3 regions of the Paenibacillus sp. FSL P4-0113 genome follow, and region 2 is predicted to be linked to each of the others. Evidence: riboswitches for the same ligand, from Rfam matches in the RefSeq annotation. Region 2 holds a riboswitch; each other region holds the start of a gene.
The links. A riboswitch is a leader RNA that binds a small molecule or an ion and turns the genes downstream of it on or off. The one in region 2 is predicted to bind thiamine pyrophosphate.
Positions count from the first base shown of each region.

Region 1: it holds a riboswitch for thiamine pyrophosphate, as region 2 does, so the genes downstream of both, thiC (phosphomethylpyrimidine synthase ThiC) here and MKX46_RS17705 (ABC transporter substrate-binding protein) in region 2, are expected to answer to the same signal.
Region 3: it holds a riboswitch for thiamine pyrophosphate, as region 2 does, so the genes downstream of both, MKX46_RS03500 (thiamine phosphate synthase) here and MKX46_RS17705 (ABC transporter substrate-binding protein) in region 2, are expected to answer to the same signal.

Region 1 is NZ_JBBPAZ010000001.1:4,466,274-4,474,219, reverse strand. It holds gene acnA (aconitate hydratase AcnA) at 1-1,916, shown strand, start outside; gene MKX46_RS19375 (DUF1648 domain-containing protein) at 1,990-2,337, opposite strand; gene MKX46_RS19370 (SdpI family protein) at 2,382-2,582, opposite strand; gene MKX46_RS19365 (YitT family protein) at 2,780-3,616, opposite strand; gene MKX46_RS19360 (hypothetical protein) at 4,126-4,278, shown strand; gene thiC (phosphomethylpyrimidine synthase ThiC) at 4,401-6,245, opposite strand; TPP riboswitch at 6,433-6,545, opposite strand; gene MKX46_RS19350 (IclR family transcriptional regulator) at 6,701-7,444, opposite strand; gene MKX46_RS19345 (alpha/beta hydrolase) at 7,744-7,946, shown strand, end outside.
Region 2 is NZ_JBBPAZ010000001.1:4,094,377-4,102,322, reverse strand. It holds gene MKX46_RS17730 (SMP-30/gluconolactonase/LRE family protein) at 1-11, opposite strand, end outside; gene MKX46_RS17725 (zinc-dependent alcohol dehydrogenase family protein) at 165-1,178, opposite strand; gene MKX46_RS17720 (EAL domain-containing protein) at 1,538-2,599, opposite strand; gene MKX46_RS17715 (bifunctional 2',3'-cyclic-nucleotide 2'-phosphodiesterase/3'-nucleotidase) at 2,869-4,971, opposite strand; gene MKX46_RS17710 (pyridoxamine 5'-phosphate oxidase family protein) at 5,196-5,630, opposite strand; TPP riboswitch at 5,901-6,010, shown strand; gene MKX46_RS17705 (ABC transporter substrate-binding protein) at 6,203-7,246, shown strand; gene MKX46_RS17700 (MTH1187 family thiamine-binding protein) at 7,786-7,946, shown strand, end outside.
Region 3 is NZ_JBBPAZ010000001.1:935,256-943,201, forward strand. It holds gene MKX46_RS03470 (C40 family peptidase) at 232-729, shown strand; gene MKX46_RS03475 (response regulator transcription factor) at 796-1,488, opposite strand; gene MKX46_RS03480 (ThiF family adenylyltransferase) at 1,631-2,692, opposite strand; gene MKX46_RS03485 (thiazole synthase) at 2,689-3,456, opposite strand; gene thiS (sulfur carrier protein ThiS) at 3,459-3,662, opposite strand; gene thiO (glycine oxidase ThiO) at 3,659-4,807, opposite strand; gene MKX46_RS03500 (thiamine phosphate synthase) at 4,872-5,465, opposite strand; TPP riboswitch at 5,731-5,839, opposite strand; gene MKX46_RS03505 (ABC-F family ATP-binding cassette domain-containing protein) at 5,934-7,487, opposite strand; gene MKX46_RS03510 (hypothetical protein) at 7,672-7,946, opposite strand, start outside.

The DNA of each region.
Region 1 (7,946 bases), 370 kb from region 2:
CCGATCTGGCGCTCACTGTTACACAAATGCTGCGTAAAAAAGGCGTAGTCGGCAAATTCGTAGAATTTTACGGGCCTGGTCTGGCTAACATCAGCTTGGCTGACCGTGCGACAGTTGCCAACATGGCACCGGAATACGGCGCAACGATTGGTTTCTTCCCGGTCGATGCGGAAACACTGGCATACCTGCGCAGCACTGGACGTTCCGATGAGCAAGTAAGCCTCGTAGAGAAATATTACAAGGCCCAAGGCATGTTCCGCACATCCGATACACCGGACCCTGTGTTCAGCGATACCATTGAGCTGGATCTAGCTTCGGTTGTACCGAGTCTCGCCGGACCCAAACGTCCGCAGGACCGTGTTGAGCTTGGCCGCATGAAAGAAACGTTTGAAGGCATTATTCGTACCCCGGTGGACAAGGGCGGCTATGGACTGAGCGATGAAAAAATCGCACAGAAGATTCCGCTGACCCATCCGGACGGCTCCACCAGCGAGTTAGGTACAGGAGCAGTCGTTATTGCGGCTATCACAAGCTGCACGAATACCTCCAATCCAAGCGTTATGCTCGGTGCGGGCTTGCTGGCCAAAAAAGCAGTGCAGCGCGGGCTCAAAAAGCCAGGCTATGTTAAAACAAGCTTGACCCCAGGCTCCCTCGTCGTAACGGAATACCTGCAAAAAGCGGGATTAATCGGACCGCTCGAAGCCCTCGGCTTCCATGTGGCAGGCTATGGCTGCGCGACCTGTATCGGTAACTCCGGCCCACTTCCTGACGAAGTGAGTCAAGCTATCACAGACCATGATTTAACGGTTGGCGCAGTTATTTCCGGTAACCGGAACTTTGAAGGCCGTGTGCATGCGCAGGTCAAAGCCAACTATCTCGGCTCACCGCCACTGGTTGTCGCTTATGCGCTGGCAGGTACAGTGAACATTGATTTGGTGAATGATCCGCTCGGTTACGATCAGGACAATCAGCCAGTCTACCTGAAAGATATCTGGCCCACTTCCGAGGAAATCAAGGAAGCCATCAGCCTGTCTCTCAGCCCGGATATGTTCCGTCGCAAATACGAAAATGTATTTACTGCCAACGAAAAATGGAACTCCATTCCGGTTCCTGAAGGCGAACTGTATGAATGGGATGAAAACTCAACTTATATTCAAAACCCGCCGTTCTTTGAAGGACTTCAGGATGGCGTGCAGGATATCAAGGAAATCCGTAATGCCCGTGTGCTTGCCCTGTTGAATGATTCGGTCACGACGGACCATATCTCACCAGCAGGCAACATCGCCCCTTCCAGCCCGGCAGGACTGTATTTGAAGGAGCATGGCGTGGAACGCAAGGACTTCAACTCCTACGGCTCCCGTCGCGGTAATCACGAGGTCATGATGCGCGGTACATTCGCCAATATCCGTATCCGCAACAATGTGGCTCCAGGTACTGAAGGCGGCGTGACCAAATACTTGCCAACGGATGAGGAAATGTCCATCTATGATGCGTCCATGAAATATCAGACAGCCGATCAGAACCTGATCGTCATCGCTGGTAAGGAATACGGCACAGGCAGCTCTCGTGACTGGGCGGCCAAAGGTACGCTTCTGCTGGGCGTTAAGGCTGTCATTGCCGAAAGCTTCGAGCGGATTCACCGCAGTAACCTGGTCGGCATGGGTGTACTGCCTCTGCAATTCCAGGAAGGCTATGGCTGGTCCAGCTTGGGCCTCAATGGTCGTGAAACCTTCGACATTCTCGGCATTAACAATGACGTGAAGCCTGGTCAAGAGCTTACGGTTGTGGCTAAACGCGAGGATGGCACGAAGTTCGAATTCCCAGTAATTGCTCGTTTGGACAGCACCGTCGACATCGACTACTACCACAACGGTGGTATTCTGCAAACCGTATTGCGTCAAATGATTCAAGAGTAAAGAGCGTATAAATAACAAAATCCCCTCCAAATGCAGTGGAAACTGCACATTGAGAGGGGATTTTTTATATGCTTTAAGCCTTTAAAAGGAAACATATGCCGAGAACTGAGAACACTAGGGTTATAAGGAGTGTGAAGAGACCAGGCAGGCTTTCCATGATTGCAGAGCCTTCTTCGCTCTTGAACTGACGACTGAAATAGGGTTGGAGCATAAGCATAAGCATAAAAGATATGAGGCTGATTCCACACAACAACCATACCTCAGGGGAGGATTTGTCAACAAAACGGTCAGCCACATCATTGAAATTGTAGTGGATTGCTACATTCCTAGGCATTCTCGGATACATGAAAAGGTAGATAATGAAAGGCAAAACAGAAATAAGAAAAGACAATACATTAGAAAAATTTAATTTACTTCTCATGGAAATCCCCCTAATATGCTAAATCGATCCGCATTATACAGATATCAGCAGTCTATATTTTTATACCTATGGCTTAGAAAGAGAGAAGTAACAAAACTAATCATCGTCGGTAAACAAGAAGCGAGCACCATATACACATTAACTTCTTGTCCTAATCCTATAGCGATCCCGATTAAGCCAAAGGCTATCCAAATATAAGCAGAGATACGATGCGTCTTCTTCCATGCCTTTTCATTCGAAAGCAGCCAACGGAACTTACATCATAATTACCCTTATTCTCCATCCCGCCAAACCCTCCATATAACAAGAATTGAGTGACTCCTCTTTATTATGCATATTTCCCAATACCAAAAATGGAAGAAACATCACAAAAACAAAAAGCCGATCCCTCAGGACCGACTTCTCACCCTATTCTCCTATTACCTTATCTTCACACCACCAGTTACTTCGAAATATCCAGAAAACCCTCTCCGAACACGTCCCGCACGTCATGAATGGTGATAAATGCTGCTGTGTCGATGGCTTTCACTATCTTTTTGAGCGCCGATACCTCTTGTTTACTAATGACGATATACAGCACTTCTTTTGGATTTTTAGTGTAATAACCGTGGCCTGACAGGACAGTAACTCCACGATCCATTTTCGTAATGACCATCTCGGCAATTTTATCTTGGTGCTCCGAAATGATCATGACCGCTTTTTTGGGGTTCAGTCCTTCGATCATAAAGTCCATCACCTTCGTACCAACGTACAAAATAACGATAGTTAGCATCAATTTTTCCGGGCCAATAATAAAATAGGAAGAGAATGCGACAATCAAATCAAAAAACAGCAGGCCATAACTGATATTCCAATCCAGATACTTGTTGGCAATCCGTGCTAAAATGACCGTACCCGCCGTAGTGCCGCCTACCCGTACGATTAGGCCTATGCCAACCCCCACCAAAACTCCGGCAAATACGGCATTAATCGTCGGCTCATGCGAATCAATCCGCCAGTTGACTGTTAAATGTAAAAACAGCGAGTTAAAAGCGACCGCAATGATAGTGTACAAGGTCGTTCTCTTGTCTAAAAATTTATATCCGACAATCAGCAGCAAGCCATTAATCACCAGATTAACGATCGAGGGAGACCACTGAAACAGGTAGTACAGGATGATTGTGACCCCTGTAACGCCCCCCTCGCCAAACTCATTCGGGATCACAAACAGATTAACAGCTAGCGCGAAAAAAAACGCACCCAGAATAATAAATGCGATGTCTGCAATACATTTTTTCATATATGCTCTAATCCTCTCTCTAACATTTCAAAGGATGAATCGCCAGATCGATTGGCTGACTCTTGTTGTCAAAATACGCTGACAACCAGTTCATGGTATCTACTACCAAACATAAAGTCAATACAACTTTGACACTTTAATTCGCCACCAGACTGCCTCAATCCTGACTTGAGGAGTCCGCAAAACCCTCCTTTTACAAGGTTATTCGACAAAAAAAACACAATCCCGACTACTAAACTAAGAAAACGGGCCTCAAGCCCTTGTTTTAGACCTAGGCACATTTTCCCCTAAAACGACCATCCTCCTAATCGGCATTTTGAACACACATGACCATCTTCCTGTTTTATGTCAAAGGCGTTTTACTTTGAAAAAATGTGGGTATAATGATTGAAACATAACCAAGCAACCTACATAGCATTGCGACATCAAGTACATACAAATAGTCCTATACAGACGTCCTAAGCAACTCAATCTGAATTTGACAATATGGAATTGGAGGAATGATCTACATGAATACAATGAACTTAACCGTCCACACCCTGATGCCCTTTCACCACCAATACCAACGTGCCAACGCGGTGAGTATGCAGAAGAAAGAAGATAGCTCGGAGAAGAAGCTCAGCTTTCAGGACATTTTGAATGAAAAAATGGGTAAAAAATAAGGCGCCGTTTATCCGGTTGCATGACTCGCTTTACATAAGCCAAAAAGCCGTAGTTTCCTACATCGACTGTAGAGAACCACGGCTTTTTTTGATTCATGCGTTCCTAAACTCACACATTCGTTTTACTGACCGCCATCCCGATACTGCTCTGCCTTCTCACGCATCCCAGCGGCCACTGCTTCTTCGGTGCTCAGCCCCTTATCCGCTGCATAGGCGCGAATGTCCTGCGTGATGCGCATACTACAAAATTTGGGGCCGCACATCGAGCAAAAATGTGCTTCCTTGGCTCCCTCTGCTGGTAGCGTTTCATCATGGTAGGACAAGGCCCGCTCGGGATCAAGCGACAGATTGAACTGATCCCGCCAGCGGAACTCAAAGCGTGCCTTGGACAAAGCATCATCCCGCTGCTGCGCCCGTGGATGGCCCTTCGCCAGATCGGCAGCATGTGCCGCAATTTTGTAGGTAATGACACCCTCACGGACATCATCCTTATTCGGAAGACCCAAATGCTCCTTAGGCGTAACATAGCACAGCATGGACGTCCCGAACCAACCGATCATCGCCGCCCCGATGGCTGAGGTAATATGATCATATCCGGGGGCAATATCCGTCGTGAGCGGTCCCAAGGTATAGAAAGGAGCTTCCTTACAAATCTCCATTTGCAAATCCACATTCTCTTTGATTTTATGCATAGGGACATGTCCCGGCCCCTCAATCATGACCTGAACATCATGCTTCCATGCGATTTGCGTTAGCTCGCCCAACGTTTCCAGCTCTGCAAACTGTGCTTCATCATTCGCATCATAGATACTACCTGGACGTAGACCATCCCCGAGAGAAAAGGCCACATCATAGGCTTTCATAATTTCGCAGATTTCTTCAAAATGTGTATACAAAAAATTCTCCTGATGGTGCGCAAGGCACCAGGCTGCCATGATCGACCCGCCACGGGACACAATTCCCGTCATTCTATTCGCCGTCATCGGTATATACCGCAGCAATACACCCGCATGAATTGTAAAATAGTCCACTCCCTGCTCCGCCTGCTCGATCAGCGTATCGCGATACAACTCCCACGTCAGCGCTTCTGCTTCGCCGTTCACCTTTTCAAGTGCCTGATACAGCGGCACAGTTCCAATCGGTACAGGAGAATTCCGAATGATCCATTCACGTGTGGTATGGATATTACGGCCTGTGGATAGGTCCATAACTGTATCCGAGCCCCAACGCACAGCCCAGGTCATTTTCTCCACTTCCTCCTCAATCGAGGAGGTAACCGCAGAATTACCAATGTTCGCATTGATCTTCACGTGAAAATGACGCCCAATGACCATCGGCTCACTTTCCGGGTGATTGATATTCGAAGGCAAAATGGCTCGTCCAGCCGCCAATTCCTGCCGTACAAACTCAGGCTCCACCCCTTCGCGGATCGCCGCAAATTCCATTTCGGGCGTAATGATCCCTTGCCGTGCATAATGCATTTGCGTCACTGTACGACCTTGCGAAGCACGAAGCGGACGGTTGGTCACGCCGGGAAATTCAACTGTCTCCCGTTTGGAGCCAGGTTTCAGTCCATTATCCTCCGGTTTGACGGCGCGTCCCTCGTAAGCCTCCACATCGCCCCGTTCCAGTGCCCAAGCTCGCCGTAATGGAGACAGGCCCTGACGGATATCGACCTGATAGGCTTCGTCAGTCATGGGACCGCTCGTATCGTACACACGCAATGGCTCATGATGCTCCGTGCCCTGCGGCGTATGTGTAGGATGGAGAGCAATTTCGCGCTCTGGCACGGCAATGTCCGGCCGCGAGCCTTGAATATATACCTTACGGCTCCCTGGAAAGGGCGTTACCCCACTGGCTTGCTTCCCGTTTGTTCTCTCTACCTCAACTTCCCTTGTTCCTGCCAACCTTACTTCTGCTGATTTCAATTCTGTTCCTTTTGTTCCTTCTACTTCTGACGGCTTCATTGTCCATTCCTCCCGTTTCGATGAAATGACACACCGATCCGGAACCATTCCCAGGGTGGCGCTGATCTATGCAAAAAAGCCGGTTCCCGAGGGAACCGGCTAATCTAACGAGGCTGCTATCCAGACCGTGCACATGTGGAATAATCCTATTCCAATGCGTCACCGTAGACAGCAGCTGCGTATACATTTCAATGGCCGATTACTTCCCTACGCTGGTATGATCCAGATCAGGTGCAAAGGGTCCGGAATCTTACACGATTCCATCTCAGCCCGGCATTACAGGCTCCCCCAGTAACTGCGATACTTCTATTCACATGAGGCGGACATAACAGACATCCCGCCATCCTTATCAGACTACTTCAAATTTATGACTTTGGCAACCCTTCTAGGTTCCATTTAGCAAGAAGACGCTCCTCATCAAATCACTCTGCTTGCTTCAACTGCATTCATTCTTGTTACGGAAGCATAAGCCCCATTTCCTTAGCCGCTTCGATCAAAATCGGAGCAAAGTCATGTAGCGTCTCGGGTGCAAGCCGGCTGACCGGACCGGATACAGATAAAGCCGCAGTGACCTGTCCCTTCCGGTTCACAATTGGTGCGGCCACAGCAGCGGCCCCTGGCTCCCGTTCTTCATAGCTGGTCGCATAGCCCTTCTCGCGAATGTCCTGCAGCTGGGCTTTATAGACCTCCGCGTCTACCGAGTGCGGCCATTCATTCCCGCTTAGCAGGGCTTCCAGCTCCTGCGGCGGCATAAAGGCAGCCAGCACCTTACTGGAGGCTCCTACAGCCAGCGGCATACGCGCACCCACAGGCGCAACCCTGCGGATCGCCTGATTGCTCTGCACGGCTTGTATGCGAATACGCATGTTGCCGTCCCGTAAGTACAAGCTGACCGTTTCGCCCAGACGGTCACGCAGTCCTTCCATTGCAGGCTGTAACAACACCGCCGGCTCGTCACTTTGGGACAAATGTGTGGATAGCTCCCAAATGCGGAAGCCAAGTCGATATTTTTCCGTTTCGGCATTCCGAACGACAAAGCCACGATCCTCCAACGTAGTCAGCAGCCGATGAACCGTGCTTTTATGTAGGCCAATTTTGGAGGCAATCTCCGTTAGGCCAAGATCCGAATCTGCGGTAAAACACAGCAATATATCAAGTGCACGCTCTACAGCGCGAACGGTTAATTTACGGTCTTCCATTCGTGAACCGCTCCTCTTGTCTCCATATTCGTTTCACACTATGAAACATGGTTACATAAATTATATAGAATAGTCGCGGCTACTGTAAACCGATGTTTTTGTGACAACCATATTACAGAACGAGAACAAACATCGACAATTCTTTGCATCATTTTTACTTTTCCGGTTCAGGCGTTGACTTTGGGTAACCCCCATCATACGATAATAGGTATCTATACGGATATACACTATCATTTTCAAGTGGAATTATACCTAAATTCTATGAAACGAAGATCAATTTTATATAAGGAGGCTCTTACATGATTTCTACATCCCAGCGCAACTCTCAGCTACAGACCGCTGTTCAGGAGCCGTCCACCCCACTCTTTAATCCCCGTCTGCTGCGGTTCAAGCACGTTGTGATTGCTCTGCTGCTGTCGGTCGTTTTTTTTCTGTTGTTTTGTTTTATTGCCTTGCATGCTTACATCGCATGGGTACTTACGAATCCTACCGTCGCGCCGCT
Region 2 (7,946 bases):
TTACTGGGCATTAGAGTGCCTCCTATGTAATGTGAATAATATTTCAGCATTTTGCATAATTCAATTCCCAACGCTCGAAAGTACACTATATAGACGAACTAAACCGTTTCGATCTATATAGTGCTGATTTGAAATTGCTCTTGGGATTTATGCAAAATGCTCATTTATATTTGAACGACGATTTTACCGAAATACTGTTTTCCTTCAGCCAAAAGTGCGAAGGCTTCGCCGATTCGGCTGAGCGGGAATACCCGGTCGATGACAGGATGTAAACGATGGCGGGAAATGGCACGATTCATGTTTTCGAAATGTTCCCGGTTACCAACCTGGCTGCCGCGAATCGTCGCAGCCTTCTGCAAAATGCTGGTGACATCGAACTCAGGAATGGTCAAGCCCGATAAGAATCCGACCATGCTCACAGTCCCTCCAGTACGAAGTGCATTGATGGATTGCGCCATTGTTGCCGCTCCCCCTACATCCAGAACATGGTCGACTCCGCCGCCTGTCAGCTCCAGAGCTACCTTATCCCACTCTGGAACCTCCGAATAGTTGATTGTCTGCCATGCGCCGAGAGCCTTTGCCCGTTCCAGCTTGTCATTGCTGCTCGATGTGATAATTACCCGTGCTCCCGCCATCAGAGAGAATTGAAGCCCAAAGATGGAAACACCGCCTGTTCCTTGCAAGAGCACCGTATCTCCCGCTCGCAGCCCACCGGATTCCATCAGCATGCTCCATGCGGTTAATGCCGCAATCGGCAAAGTGGAAGCCTCCTCCCAAGATAGATGATCCGGAATGGCGACGACCCCTTCTTCATGCAGAACGATATATTCAGCCGCCACTCCACTGAGCGGGCCTCCCAGACTGTCCTTTAAGACCTCCGCTCTCGTGCTCCCGCCAATGAATTTCTGTTGTAAATTTGCCGCTACCCTTTGCCCAACCTGAAATTTTGTCACCCCTTCGCCCACAGCTACAATTTCACCCGCTCCATCGGATAACGGAATGAAGGGAAATTGAATGCCGATCGGCATGACTCCGTTGATAACTACCAAATCACGGTAATTGAGGGACGCTGCCCTTATGCGGATCAGAACTTCCAGCCGTCCAGGCACCGGTGTGTCAAGTTCCGTCAAGGTTAACTCTTCAAAGCCAAAACCGTTTTTCAGTTGCACTGCTTTCATTTTGGTTGTCCTCCCTCTATTGTTAAACCTTTTACCCAATATAGATACAGCGTATCACCAAGGAAACAATGTTTCCTATATAGTACACTGTATCCAATTGTCTTCAAAACGTCAATCTTTACTTTTAAAAAAAACGGTCGTAAACTGCTTCCGGGCTTTTAACGTCCCTTACCAAGTAAAATTGGAGACTGGATGGCTTTGCTTGCCAGAGCTTGTTCAGGTGGGCAAGCATGACCAAAAAACGCGAGTTGCAGGGGTGAAATAACCTCTGCACTCGCGTTTTTTACATTAATGCTTATACGACAGCCTTATTTAAGCTCCAATTTTTATAAACTACATCTACTTAAATTTGTTCCTGACTATATTACGCTGCTAAGCATAAAATTGGAGGGCGGATCGGGCTCCGGCTTGCCAAACAAATAACCCTGAGCCAGTGACACACCTGCTTCACGACAAAATTCAAAATCCTCTATCTGCTCTACTCCTTCAGCCAACACTTGGCCTCCAAAACGAAAAGCCGATTCTACAATTCCTGTGATTTGCCGTTTCTGATTACTGTTACTATGACAGCCGTCAATTATACTACGGTCAATTTTGACATAATCCGGCTGAAGGCAATTCATAAGCTCTGTCGTAGAATAGCCTGCCCCCACATCGTCCAGGGCAACTGAAACTCCTCGATTACGATATTGCTCAAAGATATGATGCAAAAAATTAAGGTCGTCTATCTCTTCCGTTTCTACGACCTCAAATACAAAATCCTTCGTACTCATGGATAACCGATCAATCGTCTCAAAGGTGTGATTCAAGCAATAAGCCGGATTATAAATGGTGGAAGGGAGAAAGTTAATAAAACGTTTAATCCCCGCCGGAAGGCATGTTGCACTTTTTTCAATAGCGGAAAAACGAGCCGAGCGATCCAGATGAGCATGCAAGCCAGCTTCACGGGCGATTTCAAACAGTCGGAAAGGCTGAAAAGGTCTTTCCGCATGTGACGGACGCAGCAAAAACTCAAACCCGATAATATCCAGCTTGTGGTCAACAATAGGCTGCATATGGCTGGAAAAACTTTGATCCTTAATAATACTCACGATATCCGGATGTTGCAGTCTGGCTTGCAATTGACTAAATAAAAGCCAGTCCTCATATCCTTCGACATGATGCAAGCCAGTCACCACAACTTGTATATGGTTCAAGTATTCCTGCGGCAGACGAGCCAGTCCGTTAACCAGCTGTTCCAACTCTGAACGGCTCTCATAGCGAAACTCTATGCCGCCCTCACGCTCATGTTGCTGCTTCATTTGTTCCGATAGCATGCCCAAACCATCTAATGCTGGAGTAAGCGACACCCTGGAATACCTAATTCTAAGCAATCCTTGATCCTTTATAGGTAATATGATGCTGCAATTGCTGCATGTCATAATGGTCCTCCTCGGAACAATTTTCCGGTTTTTTCACCATTATATCACAAATAACTAGAACAAAAGTACTATATAATTACGTTTTTTTACAAAAAAGCAGCTTTTTTTAACGATAACTTAGGACTTAAGTACATATTCGACAAAAACAAAACCTTTTTACACTCATAATAATTCGGGGCTGTTTTTTGATATTAAAAAAAGCAGCAAATCTCTTGGTTAAAGAGACTTGCTGCTTCATTCTGATATTAAACGAAAACTAAAATTCGAAGTTATTTGGATGCCTTTGGCTTTGTTGTTTTAGCTGGTTTAACAACCGCCGGTTTGGTCGTTTTAACAGCTGGCTTTGCTGTTGCTTTCGCGGGAGCCACAGCTTCCTTTACAGAAGTCGTTGCTGTACTAGGCTTAGCGCCAGCTTTTAAGCTGTATTTGGCAAAACCGTCTGCCGCGCTGCTCAAGTATGAAATTTGTTGATTGCCTGCCAGCACGTCTTTGGCATCAGGAGAGGACTCGAAAGTAACCTTTGCCTGACCAAAAGAAGCAATAGACCAGTTGCCATCCGCCGATGGATTAATCGTTCCGTTCGTACGGATATAGTCAACAACGACTTGACGACTTTCATCCGGTGCTGCCATCACAATTCGTTTGCCATCTGGGTTGGCCAGTTTGGATGAGGAAGCACGATAGTTATTGGTGGCTACGATAAATTTCTGTGCAGGATCTATAGCCTTTCCATTGTATTGCAGATCCTTGATACGATGCGCTGAAGAATCAATAATAGTTCCCTTGGCATCATACCGTGCAGGCTGCGTTACATCAATCTGATAATTCACACCATCAATGACATCAAAATTGTAGGTTGGGAAATCCTTGTTGATCAGCGATTGCTCCTCAGTTTGCTTTGGATCAATACGGTTGAACTGACCCGCAGACCACTCCAGCCATTCCTGAATTTCAGCACCGGTCACTTCTACAGCATGAACCGTGTTCGGGTACACATACAGGTCGGACACGTTTTTAATCGCTACCGTACCTTCAGGAATATTAGTGTAATACTCGGCTCCGTTTCGACCGCCGGCCTTGAATGGAGCGCCTGCCGACAATACTGGAAGATTTTCGTATTCAGTTCCTTTAAGATGGTTTTGAACATACCATTTCTGTGCATTCGTCACAATTTGAATGGAAGGGTCGTCCTGCACTAATGCAAAATAGCTGGTAATTGGCGCCGTCGTTGTTCCTACAGGCTGGCGAATATAATCCAGCGTTCCTTGATGCTCTTCTTTGACCGCATCAATCAGTTTGAATTCAGGCGTAAACTTCACAGTCTGATTGGTAGTACTCACTACCGGACGCACTTGAGACTGAGAGTCGATTACGTTCCATTCACTCTTTTCCTTTTCCAGAGTCAGGTCAATAATGCCCAAATCCTTGCCCCATGAAGAAGCTTCCACGGCCGGTACGCCATTAATGGTTCCCTTATCCAGATCTACACCCTTCATATCTTTAAAATCAGGGCCTGGGAAAGATTTATGAGCATGCCCAAACAGAATCGCGTTAATTCCTTCCACCTGGCTCAAATATTTAACAGCATTCTCCATCATTGGCGTTTGTGGCACATCCTCATAACCTGTGTGCGCAAGCACGACAATAATGTCGGCACCTTCCGTTTTCATTTGAGGAATAAACTTTTTCGCCGTTTCCACAATATCCTTCGTAACGACCTTATCCTTTAAATTGGCTTCATCCCATTGCATAATTTGAGGTGTTACCAGGCCGATTACACCCACTTTGAGTGTATGCTGATCACCTTTTTCATCCGTTACTGTTTTATCAAGAATCTGATAAGGGGTAAAATAATTTTTAGTAGCTTGACCCCCCTTGTCAACATAAACATTCGCATTTACGTAAGGGAAAACGGCTCCCTTGAGCGATTTCTCCAGAAAGCCTAGACCATAGTTGAATTCGTGGTTGCCCACTGTAGCCGCATCATAGCCCATCAAGTTCATCATCTTGTAGACCGGATGGACGCCGCCTTCTTTCTCGAAGGTTTTATTTCTCGCCATATAATCACCTAATGGATTGCCCTGCAATAAATCACCGTTATCGAACAACATGCTGTTTCTCGCTTCACTACGCGCCTGTTGGATTAGTCCGGCTGTGTTAATCAAGCCATATTCGTTGGTTTCTTTGTCCGAGTAGTAATCGTAGTTCATCAGGGACGCATGAATATCCGTTGTTTCCATGATCCGCAGATTCACCGTAGCTTCATCGCGGGATTTGTTAGCTGCCCAAGATGGAGCGGCCGAAAACACCAGCATGCTACAAGCTACAACTGCTGCTGTAACCCCTTTAAACCAATTTTTACGAAATAACAAAATATACCCCTCCTCATTAAGGTGTATGCCTCATATACATACTTTTGCACATATATGTAAGCCTTGAACCCACCATTTCTATTTTAATCCAACGCCAGACAAAAGAGTAGTCATTTACTTAAAATTATTTATGAAAAAATAATTAATTTTCTCAAACATAAAAAAACCAGCAAACCTCCTAATAAAAACTCGGAGATTCACTGGTTTATCCATTTATATTCGTATTATTTCTTCCACACCTGGCGCTCCGTTTGCTGACCCACATACTCAATGCGAGTCGGAGTCACGTCCAGAATGACATAATCGGGATCATCCGGTCCGGAGAACCATTCCTTCAAGGAATCGTTCCACACTTGTTTGCGCAGCCCCTCATCAGCTGTAATCTGGACGGTAGCCTCCACTTCTACAACTTCCTTCGTACCGCCAACCTCATAACCCAGCAGCAGGTAAGCATTCGGATTGTCCTTTAGCTCATCCACTTTATGCGTTTTGCGATCTGTCGCCAGATGAATGTTCATTCCATCGTTAAAAAGGGCCATATAGCGTACTTTCGGTTTGCCACCCTCTACCGTACCTAACGTACAAAATTTGTTGTTATCCAAAGCCTTCACAATGGCTTGTTCCAGTTGGTTGCGATCCAATGTTTCCGTTTTACCCACAGTACAACAACTCCTTTTCACGAATTAGAATTCTCTACGGCCATGCCATAGGGCACCAGCCCATCTGAACCTACCTGCGCAGCTGTTCTGAAAATAACATGACCGGATCGAATCGGATTGATTCATACTCATTTTCAGATCAAAGCTCACAGTAAAAGTGTACCCTGTCGTTCGGCAAATGAACCGTCATCTCTCCCTTCATGCTGGACAGACCCGCATTCAAAGCATATAATCGTCGTAGTAAACCCGAATAAATGAACCCATTAAACCATACAATGCCAGGGGTGCTGGAATCGGCCGGCTGAGAGTGTGTCCCAAGACACTGACCCTTACAACCTGATCTGGGTAATGCCAGCGTAGGAATGCTTAAGCAAGATGTGCCTTTTTTACATAGGACCATCCCTTACTTTGGTATATACAAGCGCAAGCGTCCCGGAAACTCGGGGCGCTTTTTTTGTTGAGGATTAAGTTGTTGGAAAGATCGCGTCCGGCAGATGTTATTTTTATGAAAATGGGAAACTTAAGCTGTCTGATTGGACGGATAACGGGTAATTAAAGGAGAGAACACAACGATGAAGCGCATGAAAATGTTAAGCCTGGGACTGATCAGTCTGTGGCTCATGGCCCTGACCCTGACCGCTTGCGGTGGAAGTCCCTCCACATCCCAAGAAGCGGCTCCCGCTACCAACACTCAAACGTCTACTCCGGCAAAGAAGCTCAAAGATGTTAAAGTCGTGCTCGACTGGACACCCAATACGAATCATACGGGACTCTATGTTGCCAAGGACAAAGGATATTACGAAAAAGCGGGTTTGAATGTCCAAATTATTCAACCTGGTTCAGGCGGAGCCGATCAAATGGTTGCTTCTAATGCTGCACCTTTTGGTATCAGCTACCAAGAAGGCGTCACACAGGCTCGTACGCAAGGCGTGCCGCTTGTATCCATCGCTGCGGTGATCCAGCATAATACCTCAGGCTTCGCAGCCCCGGTAGATCGCGGAATTAAGAGCCCGAAAGATTTTGAAGGTAAAAAATACGGCGGTTGGGGCTCTCCCGTAGAAGAAGCGGTCATGAAATCCATCATGGATTCAGATAAAGGCGATGTGAGCAAAGTGAAGATCGTCAACATGGGCAATGCAGACTATTTTACAGCCGTGAAGCGGGATATCGACTTTGCCTGGATTTTCTACGCATGGACCGGAATCGAAGCCCAACTTCGAGATGAGCCATTGGATATGCTGTATGTAAAAGATTATTCCAAAAGCCTCGATTACTATACGCCTGTAATTGTGAGCAACGAACAGACGATAAAAAATGATCCCGAGCTGGTCAAAGCGTTCATGGACGCTACCGCCCAAGGCTATGAATACACTATCGCCCATCCGGAAGAAGCCGCGGACATCTTAAGCAAAGCTGTACCGGAGCTGGATAAAAAACTGGTACTTGCCAGCCAAAAATGGCTAAGCCCACGTTATCAGGATGATGCCGCGCAATGGGGCGTGCAAAAAGCGGAGGTATGGCAAAACTATTCGGACTGGATGTACGAACGCAAGCTGCTCAGCAAGCCTTTGGAAGTCGATAAAGCCTTCACAAACGACTTCTTGCCCAAGCGCTGACCATTTGTTAAAACGCTAAATAAGACTGAACTAGAGAAGTGAACGAAGCCCTACTACGCAGTCGGATGATGCTTCCCATCGCTGTTGTACCCAGATTTCTTAATAAAAACTTATGATTAGTGTAGAAATCCGGGGAGGTTATGCTTCCGAAGCGAGCTTTCCTACGGAAAGCTTTTAAAGCGAACGCTAACGCTTGTACAGCACCATTCCGCCCACTTCGTTCTCGTTCAACTTGGTTTATTCTTTAGTTTCATATTATCTAAGCGCTAAGTAGGTGCGCTTGTGTGTTAAAAATGCCGCACAAACCAGCTTTAAAAATAGGGTGCTTTTAAGGCGGGCAGCAGCGGAGCGGTTCATTTGAATCTGGAGAAGCGGAGCGTTCGCCTTTGCAGGGGAATTCTTACCTTTGAAAACTTAAATAATCCGAGAATCCCCCTGCAACAGCGATCGTAAGATCAAATGAAACGCGAAGCGGTCTCCCCGCCTTAAACCACCCTATTTTCTCTAAAACACTCCAAATGAAGGACAGGTGAATTTGCATGGCTAATACACTGCTCAGTATTCAAGTAATCCCTAAAACTCCTAATAACGAGGACTCTTACCCGTATGTAGATAAGGCGATTGAGGTCATTCAGCGCTCCGGTGTCAAACATCAAGTGAACCCATTGGATACAACCATGGAGGGCGAGCTCGACGAGTT
Region 3 (7,946 bases), 3.2 Mb from region 2:
CTTGATGAACAAGGGTTTTTCCGTTTATAGAGATTTATGAATCGATATATTTTTTACAAATTGTAATTTTTAATGGTTTTTTAATAATCACTGTGTAAGTCTTGTCCCTCAAGCATTTGAGCGTTCTTTTCCAACTATTAGGCGGCTTCAAAACTGTTATACTCAACGCTGTCAGTTAGTTAGCAACTCAGCAAAATATTGCACAAATCAATTTTTGGAGGTACTTACAACATGAATATGCAGAAAATCATAAAAAAGGTAATTATAGCAGGGGTCGCAGCCACGATCGGCTTTGGTACTTTTGCAATTGAGGGAACAAATACGGCACAAGCCGCCACTACGACTTCAGTAGGCCAAAAAGTAATTAACTACGGTGAAAAATATATGGGAACTCCTTATAAGTTTGGAGCTTCCACAAGCACTACACGTAATTTTGACTGTTCTTCTTTCATGAAGCACATATTCAAGAAATACGGAGTAAATTTGCCGCGTACTTCTGTTCAACAGTCTAAAGTTGGACATGCCGTATCCAAGTCCAATTTGAAAAAAGGCGACTTAGTTTTCTTTTCAAGCGGTAGTCGTGCTACAGGACGCAACATTACCCACGTAGCAGTCTATATGGGCGGGGGTAAAATTTTGCACACTTACGGCGGACCTGGCGTGACCATCTCCGATTTGAACTCTGGCAACTGGAAAAGAACATACATTAAAGCACGCCGCGTGCTGTAGTATGAAACTCATTTTGAAATATGCGAGCCGGGACGAAAAGTTCCGGTTTTTTTTATATGCCCAATACTATTCTGATACGGTTGGTGTTCTGAGTGAATAACCAATACCTCGTTCCGTACGGATCATTTTAAACTTATACCCCTTATCTACTTTAACCCTCAAATGTCTGATATAGACGTCTACAACGTTCGTATCAACGATATAATCATGTTTCCAAACATCCTTCAGAATTTGCTGTCTGCTACAAACTTGGTTAAGATGTATCGCCAGATGAAGCAAAAGATCGAATTCTTTCGGAGTTAATTCCAGCTTTTGTCCCGCTCTGCTCACCATTCTGCTTGCATTGTCTATATGTATATCACCCGCCTCGATCGCCCTTTTCACATCACGTTCAATACCAAAAATTCGCAATAAATTAGCCACTCTAGCCTGAAAAACCCTAGGATAAAAGGGCAGAACGATCACATCATGTGCTCCTTGTTCAAAACAGGAAACAATATGGTCTTCCTCATCTGATGAAGTCATTGCTAATAGCGGGACATGAGGATGGTATTGCTGCCATGTGCGAAGCAAGCCTTGCGAAACCGTCTGTTCTTCTTCTATATTGAGCAGTAACAAATCCACAGGATTATGGGCTACATAAGAGCTTGCATCCGTCGTATTGCTAACATGTACCACCTGATAACCTGCCTGCTCCAATGGACGAACAATTACGGGAGACGCTTCATTTACATTCACAAGCAAAATTAACGGGCTCATCTTTTCACCCACCTGGTTTGGACATAGCATTACATATTGGATACGAACAAGTTTGTGTTATAATCCATTAAAGCATATTAATATTATTGTAACAAAAAAGCAGAAAATCATTCTCCAAAGAATGGCTTTCTGCTTTTATGGTTTAACCCAAATAGCGATGATACAGACTTCTTGCTTTTGCCACGTCCTTTGTCCCATGGATCAGCGCTCTGCCATCTGCAAAAACAACCAAGCGATGCTCGCTTGTACTAAAGGAAACCAAAAACGGATTTCGCTCTACTTCCCCCTCTCCCAAAGAAGCAAATCTATCTGCCGTTTCTGCAAGATTCAGATGTATCGGGTTTGCTGGTCTAATTTGAACGGTATCCCTGCCGCACAAAACATCTGTTTTCTGCCGATGAGAGGCCGACAAATATGGATACGTCGGTTGGCTACCGCAAGAAGGACAGTTCTCCTTTTTAACGCTATCTACTGCTATCGCTACATACTCATTTTTCCACAAATCAAACGAAAGTAGCTTTCCTCTCAAATCTTCCGGATATCCGCCAAGAAGTTTGAAGGCTTCCGTAGTTTGGTTAGCCGTTACCATCTGTACAGCCTGCGGAATAATCCCGGCGGTATCACAGGTTTCCCCACCAAACGGTACAGTTCCCAGCAGACAGTGAAGACAAGGCGTTTGACCCGGTAAAATGGTGTAGGTTACACCATAACTGCCCACACATCCCCCATAAATCCATGGAATCCCATGCTTGAGTGCCATGTCGTTCATAAGAAGTCGGGTATCGAAATTATCGGTTGCATCCATTATGAGATCTACCCCTTGAATCAACTCTTCCAGTTCTTCCACCCCAACATCCAGTACATGCGCATGTATAACCGTTTCCGAATTAATATCCTTTAATCTTCGCTGAGCAGCTACTGCTTTGGGACATCTTTGCGCAGCATCACTTTCCTGAAAAAGCTGCTGACGCTGCAAATTGCTCCATTCCACGTAATCCCGATCTACGAGGCTCACCGTACCTACACCCCCGCGAACGAGCGTTTCCGCAATACCTGTACCTAACGCTCCGGTACCTATGATTAGTACGTGAGAGGAAGCAAGCCGGCGTTGTCCTGTCGGTCCAAAGGGCGCGAATCTTTCCTGTCTGGAATAACGATCACTTGGATGTGTTCCTCCTGCACCGGATTTGTCAGTTACCTTCATGCCTGAACCATACCTTCTGTCGGACTGCTTGCTGAAGCGTAACGCTTTACAGGAATCATGCCCGCCTCAAAACCATATCTTCCAGCACGAACAGCCAGTTTCATGGCCTCGGCCATTTTTACCGGGTCCTTCGCTCCTGATACGGCTGTATTCAACAAAACAGCATCTGCCCCTAACTGCATCGCTATTGCCGCGTCACCGGGTGAGCGAATACCCGCATCGACAATAACCGGAACCTCCGCCTGTTCAATAATTAGACCTAATGAAAACGGATTAAGCAAACCATGTCCTGTACCAATCGGTGAAGCTCCAGGCATAACGGCATGTACCCCAAGCTCTTGTAGCCTCTTTGCTAGAATCACATCGTCCGATATGTAGGGCAGCACGATAAAGCCTTCTTCTAACAGCTTTTCACTAGCTTTCAACGTTTCAAATGGGTCCGGCAGCAGTGTCTTGCTATCCCCAATGACTTCCACCTTAATCATATCGCACAGGCCGGAGGCTTTTGCCAATTTGGCAATACGAATCGCCTCCTCTGCTGTTGTAGCCCCTGCTGTGTTGGGAAGAAGTGTATACCGGCTCAAATCCAGCATATCGAGAAAATGCTGCTTATCCCGTTCCTCCAAGTTCAATCTCCGTACAGCAAACGTCAATATTTCCGTCTCAGCAGCCTCTACGGCTTGGGATTGGATATCTAGATCAGAGAATTTTCCTGTTCCCAACAACAACCTCGAGGTAAAAGATGCTTTTCCAATGGTTAACATAATCAACCGCCTCCCACAAAATGTACAATCTCTAGGCAATCTCCATCTTTCAGTACCGCTTCATCATGATCTTCACGGGTCAATATATGCCGATTCAGCTCCACCACTACGGTTTTCACCTTTACATCAAGCTCATGTAGCAATTGATTCACATGAGTGATTCGATTAGAAAAGGTCAGGCTCTGGCCGTTAATCGTCAGCTTCATAAGCTTTTCTCCTTGAGGAGCTCAGAAGAAAAACTACTTATCCCAAATTCTGCTGCACAAGCCCCATTAAGCATAGCTGCCATCGCACGCCCGGTAGCATCACTCAGCAGGACACCGTTGCGATAATGCCCGACTGCAGCATATACGCCCTCGACCCCAGGAACAATGCCTATAAAAGGATGACCTGATACAGCCTGCGGACGTAAGCCCGCCCAAGCGCGTATAAAAGAAGCTTCACGGACGCGCGGCAGCCAGGCAGAGGCACGTGCCAGCAACCCCTCCAAGCCTCCTACGGTCACCTCTTCGTCATATTGATGTGGAAGGCTCGTTGCCCCAATCCAAAGCTCGTTATTCTGTTTAGGCACGAGGTAAATATCATCAGCATAAATGGTATATTCTAACGGGTGATCCTTCAAGGAGACCGCTACCGCTTCGCCCTTGACCGGATAAAGTGGATATTCAAACCCAACCTGCGCTAGCAATTTCATGCTATCCAAGCCTCCGGCAATAATGACCTGATCGCAGGAAAAAAAGCCACTATCTGTTCGGACACCGCAAACTCGACCATCCTGTATGACCAGTTGCTCTGCCTGTGTACCAGACCATACCGTTGCTCCCAGCACCGCAGCAGCACCTGCATAAGCACGGCAAAGCTGGACAGGAGCCACTTGTGTCTCCTTTGAACGATATATTGCCCCGATCGCTTGTTCATCCAAACCTGGAATTCGTCGGGCCAATTCTTTCGCATCCCACCAGATAGGACAATCACCCTCTCGCGTTTTAGCAGCTTTCCAGCGTTTTTGGCCTTCAGTCTCCGTACGGAAAGGGGTCACAAACCCTTCAGTACGGAATTCCACCGAAATACCTGACAAACGCTCTAGATCACAGACAAGCTCAGGGAATGCATCTCGACTTATGCGAGCAAATCGTGATAGCTCAGAGTCGGTGAACTCTTCACTTTCCGCTGCCAGCATTCCAACCGCTGCTCCTGAGGCTCCCTCACCCGGGATCAATCGTTCCAGCATAATCGTACTTCTTCCCTCCTTGGCCACATGATAAGCAATGGAACTGCCGATGACACCTCCACCTATGACCAAGCATTCAGCGTGTCCAATCACTCTTTCCTCTGTGTGTATCTTTAGCATTTGTTCCGTATCTCCTCTCCATAAACCCTTCTGCTTTCAGCTTGCCTCTACTCTCGTTTTCTCGCTACAGGCTGTGAACTACAAGGTCTGCCATTCGCCTATACTCCATTGCAGCTGCAACGGGCGACTCAGCCTCCCATATACCAGACATCACCGCAATTCCGCTTGCTCCGGCCCTATAAAGCTCCGGGATATGATGCGGTTGTATGCCGCCTAGCGCAATCACCGGAATGTTTGACAGTCTGCAAATATGTTCAAGCTGAGCTAAACCCCGCGGTACAATACCGGGCTTACAATGGGTCTCATATACGTGACCATAAAGTACATAGTCCGCTCCTGCCCGCTCAGCAATTTGCATCTCCTCCAAGGAATGTACAGACACTCCACAGCGTGTACCCTTTGGAAGTAGGCTTTTCACATCCACAACAGGTAATCCATTAGCTGGTAATTGAACGGCTCCGACCAAAGTAAGTAAAGCTACATCCACACGATCATTTACTACAATTTGTTGCAAAGGAACTTCCTGCTCCACCAGGCTGCGAGTCAAAGAAAGCAATGCAGAGGCACCATTCTGTTTTAAACGTGCGTGTACATAATGAACATACGGACAAATCACAGCAGCCACTTGGGCGGCTTGTGCAAAAGTGCCCTTTTCCATCGAAATTGCGTGTAATTCGATTTTGTCTTCACCTCACATTGGACTAAAGGATCTAAGCTTAGCCAGCCACGTCTACCAGCAGGAATGAAAGGGGATTATATGTGAATCGTCTACGGAAGCTCGAACTACTTAAAATGAACGAAACGCAAAAAAACCACTTCCCCAAGGAAGTGGTTTAACGAACGTCCAATAATCGAACGGACCATGATATCCGTATACGTGTATCGTCCCACGCACAAACAAAAATAAAGATGGTGTTGCCTTGTTTGTACGGCGCTCACTTCCCTACGCTGGCATAACCCAGATCAGGTGCAAAGGGTCCGAAATCCATTTATTCCGTCTCAGCCGCATGGGCGGCTCCCCTAGTGTGACTATTTTATTGTATAAGCTAAAGATAGCTTAGCATATTTTTCTAATTCTGCAAACCCCACTTCGTGTGAAATTTGCTGGAACTGGATTTAGCTGATTTTAGTTAACTTTACTTGACCACTCTTCCACATTCCACGTTTTGGTTACCCAATCCTCGTAAAAGTCCGGTTCGTGAGATACAAGCAATACGGTCCCTTTGTATTCCTTCAAGGCACGTTTCAGCTCATCCTTTGCTTTAACATCCAAGTGGTTGGTAGGCTCATCGAACAGTACCCAGTTGCTTTCACGCATTAACAGTTTGCAAAGACGGACTTTAGCCTGTTCTCCACCACTGAGCGCAGATAGCGGACGCGTGATATGCTCATTTTTCAAACCGCAACGCGCCAAATGCGCTCGTACTTCATGCTGGTTCAAATGCGGAAATTCATTCCACACATCGTCAATCGGTGTAATTTTCTCGGCCTTTACTTCCTGCTCAAAATAAGCGGGCTGCAAAAAATCACCTTGATAAGTTTTTCCACTGATTGGCGGAATTTTTCCCAATATGGTTTTGAGCAATGTCGATTTACCGACACCATTGTAGCCGACAATTGCAATCTTTTCGCCACGTTCAATCGTCATGGACATTTTAGGCAAAAGGGCATGTGTATAACCAATCTCAAAATCAATACCCTCAAATACCGTCTTTCCGCTTGCACGTGCCTCTTTGAATTGAAAGGTTGGTTTTGCGGCTTCTTCAGGCTTATCAATACGTTCGATCCGATCAAGCTGCTTTTCACGGCTCTTTGCTCGGCCTGATGTAGAGGCACGCGCTTTATTACGCTGAATAAAATCTTCCTGTTTCTTAATAAAATCCTGTTGCTTCTCATAAGCATCAATATGCTGGGCTTTGTTCAGATCCGCCATTTCGAGAAACTTTTCATAATTAGCTGAATAACGGGTCATCTTGGCAAATTCAAGATGGTAAATAACATTAACGACCTGGTTCATAAATTCAGTATCATGTGAAATAAGAATAAAAGCATAAGGATAATCCTTCAAATAGCGCGTAAGCCATTCAATATGCTCTACATCCAAATAGTTGGTAGGTTCATCCAGCAACAGGACGTTCGGCTTTTCCAACAGCAACTTAGCAAGAAGAACCTTTGTCCGTTGCCCGCCGCTAAGTGCGGATACATCCCGATCCAGTCCTATGGCCGACAGACCTAGTCCATTCGCCATCTCTTCAACCTTTACATCAATGAGGTAAAAATCCCCCATATCCAGTTGCTCCTGAATTTCCCCCATCTGTTCCAGCAACACTTCCAACTCATCAGGAGAAGCATCCCCCATTTTGTCAGTAATCTGCATCATTTCCTTTTCCAATTCCAACAAAGGAAGAAAAGCATCCTTCAATACATCACGTACCGTTTTGCCCGGTGTCAGCTTGGTATGCTGATCCAGATAGCCGTAACGCACACGTGGAGTCCATTCCACTTTACCCTCATCCTTAAGCAATTTTCCAGTGAGAATGTTCATGAGTGTCGATTTACCAACACCGTTAGCTCCTACCAAACCTACACGTTCCCCCGCAAGCAATCGAAAGGAAACATTTTTAAATAATGCGCGGTCCCCAAAGTTGTGGGATACATTTTCTACAGTCAATAAACTCATAAGCTGTTTTTGGCTCCTTATTGTCATCGGCATTGCCGACTGTTCTTATTTCATATGCATTTCGTTTCTCTCAAAGCTTTATTGTAGCACATTCTGCAACCATATCGGAATATTGAAAACAGTGAATTTTAAGGTTTTTTGGTATGGATCTGCCTAAAAAAAGAAAAACCACCCATGAGGGTGATTATTTTAAGCCATTATAACATTTGTACTCAAAGTAACCCGCAGCTGCTGCAGATTTTTCATCCGTGAAACGTTCACTCGCTTTAAAGGGAGCTGGACATGAATCTCTATAAAAATACTTTATTCCAGTATCTGGTTCTATGCCACCGATAATGTCTTGCTTTCTAACGACTCTCCCACCACCAAATCCATAGTTATTGTAATACCTGTCTCCGACCGGAATGCCTTGGATAAACGCGATCAGCCCCACATCATCTACCGTGTTGTACCACTCCT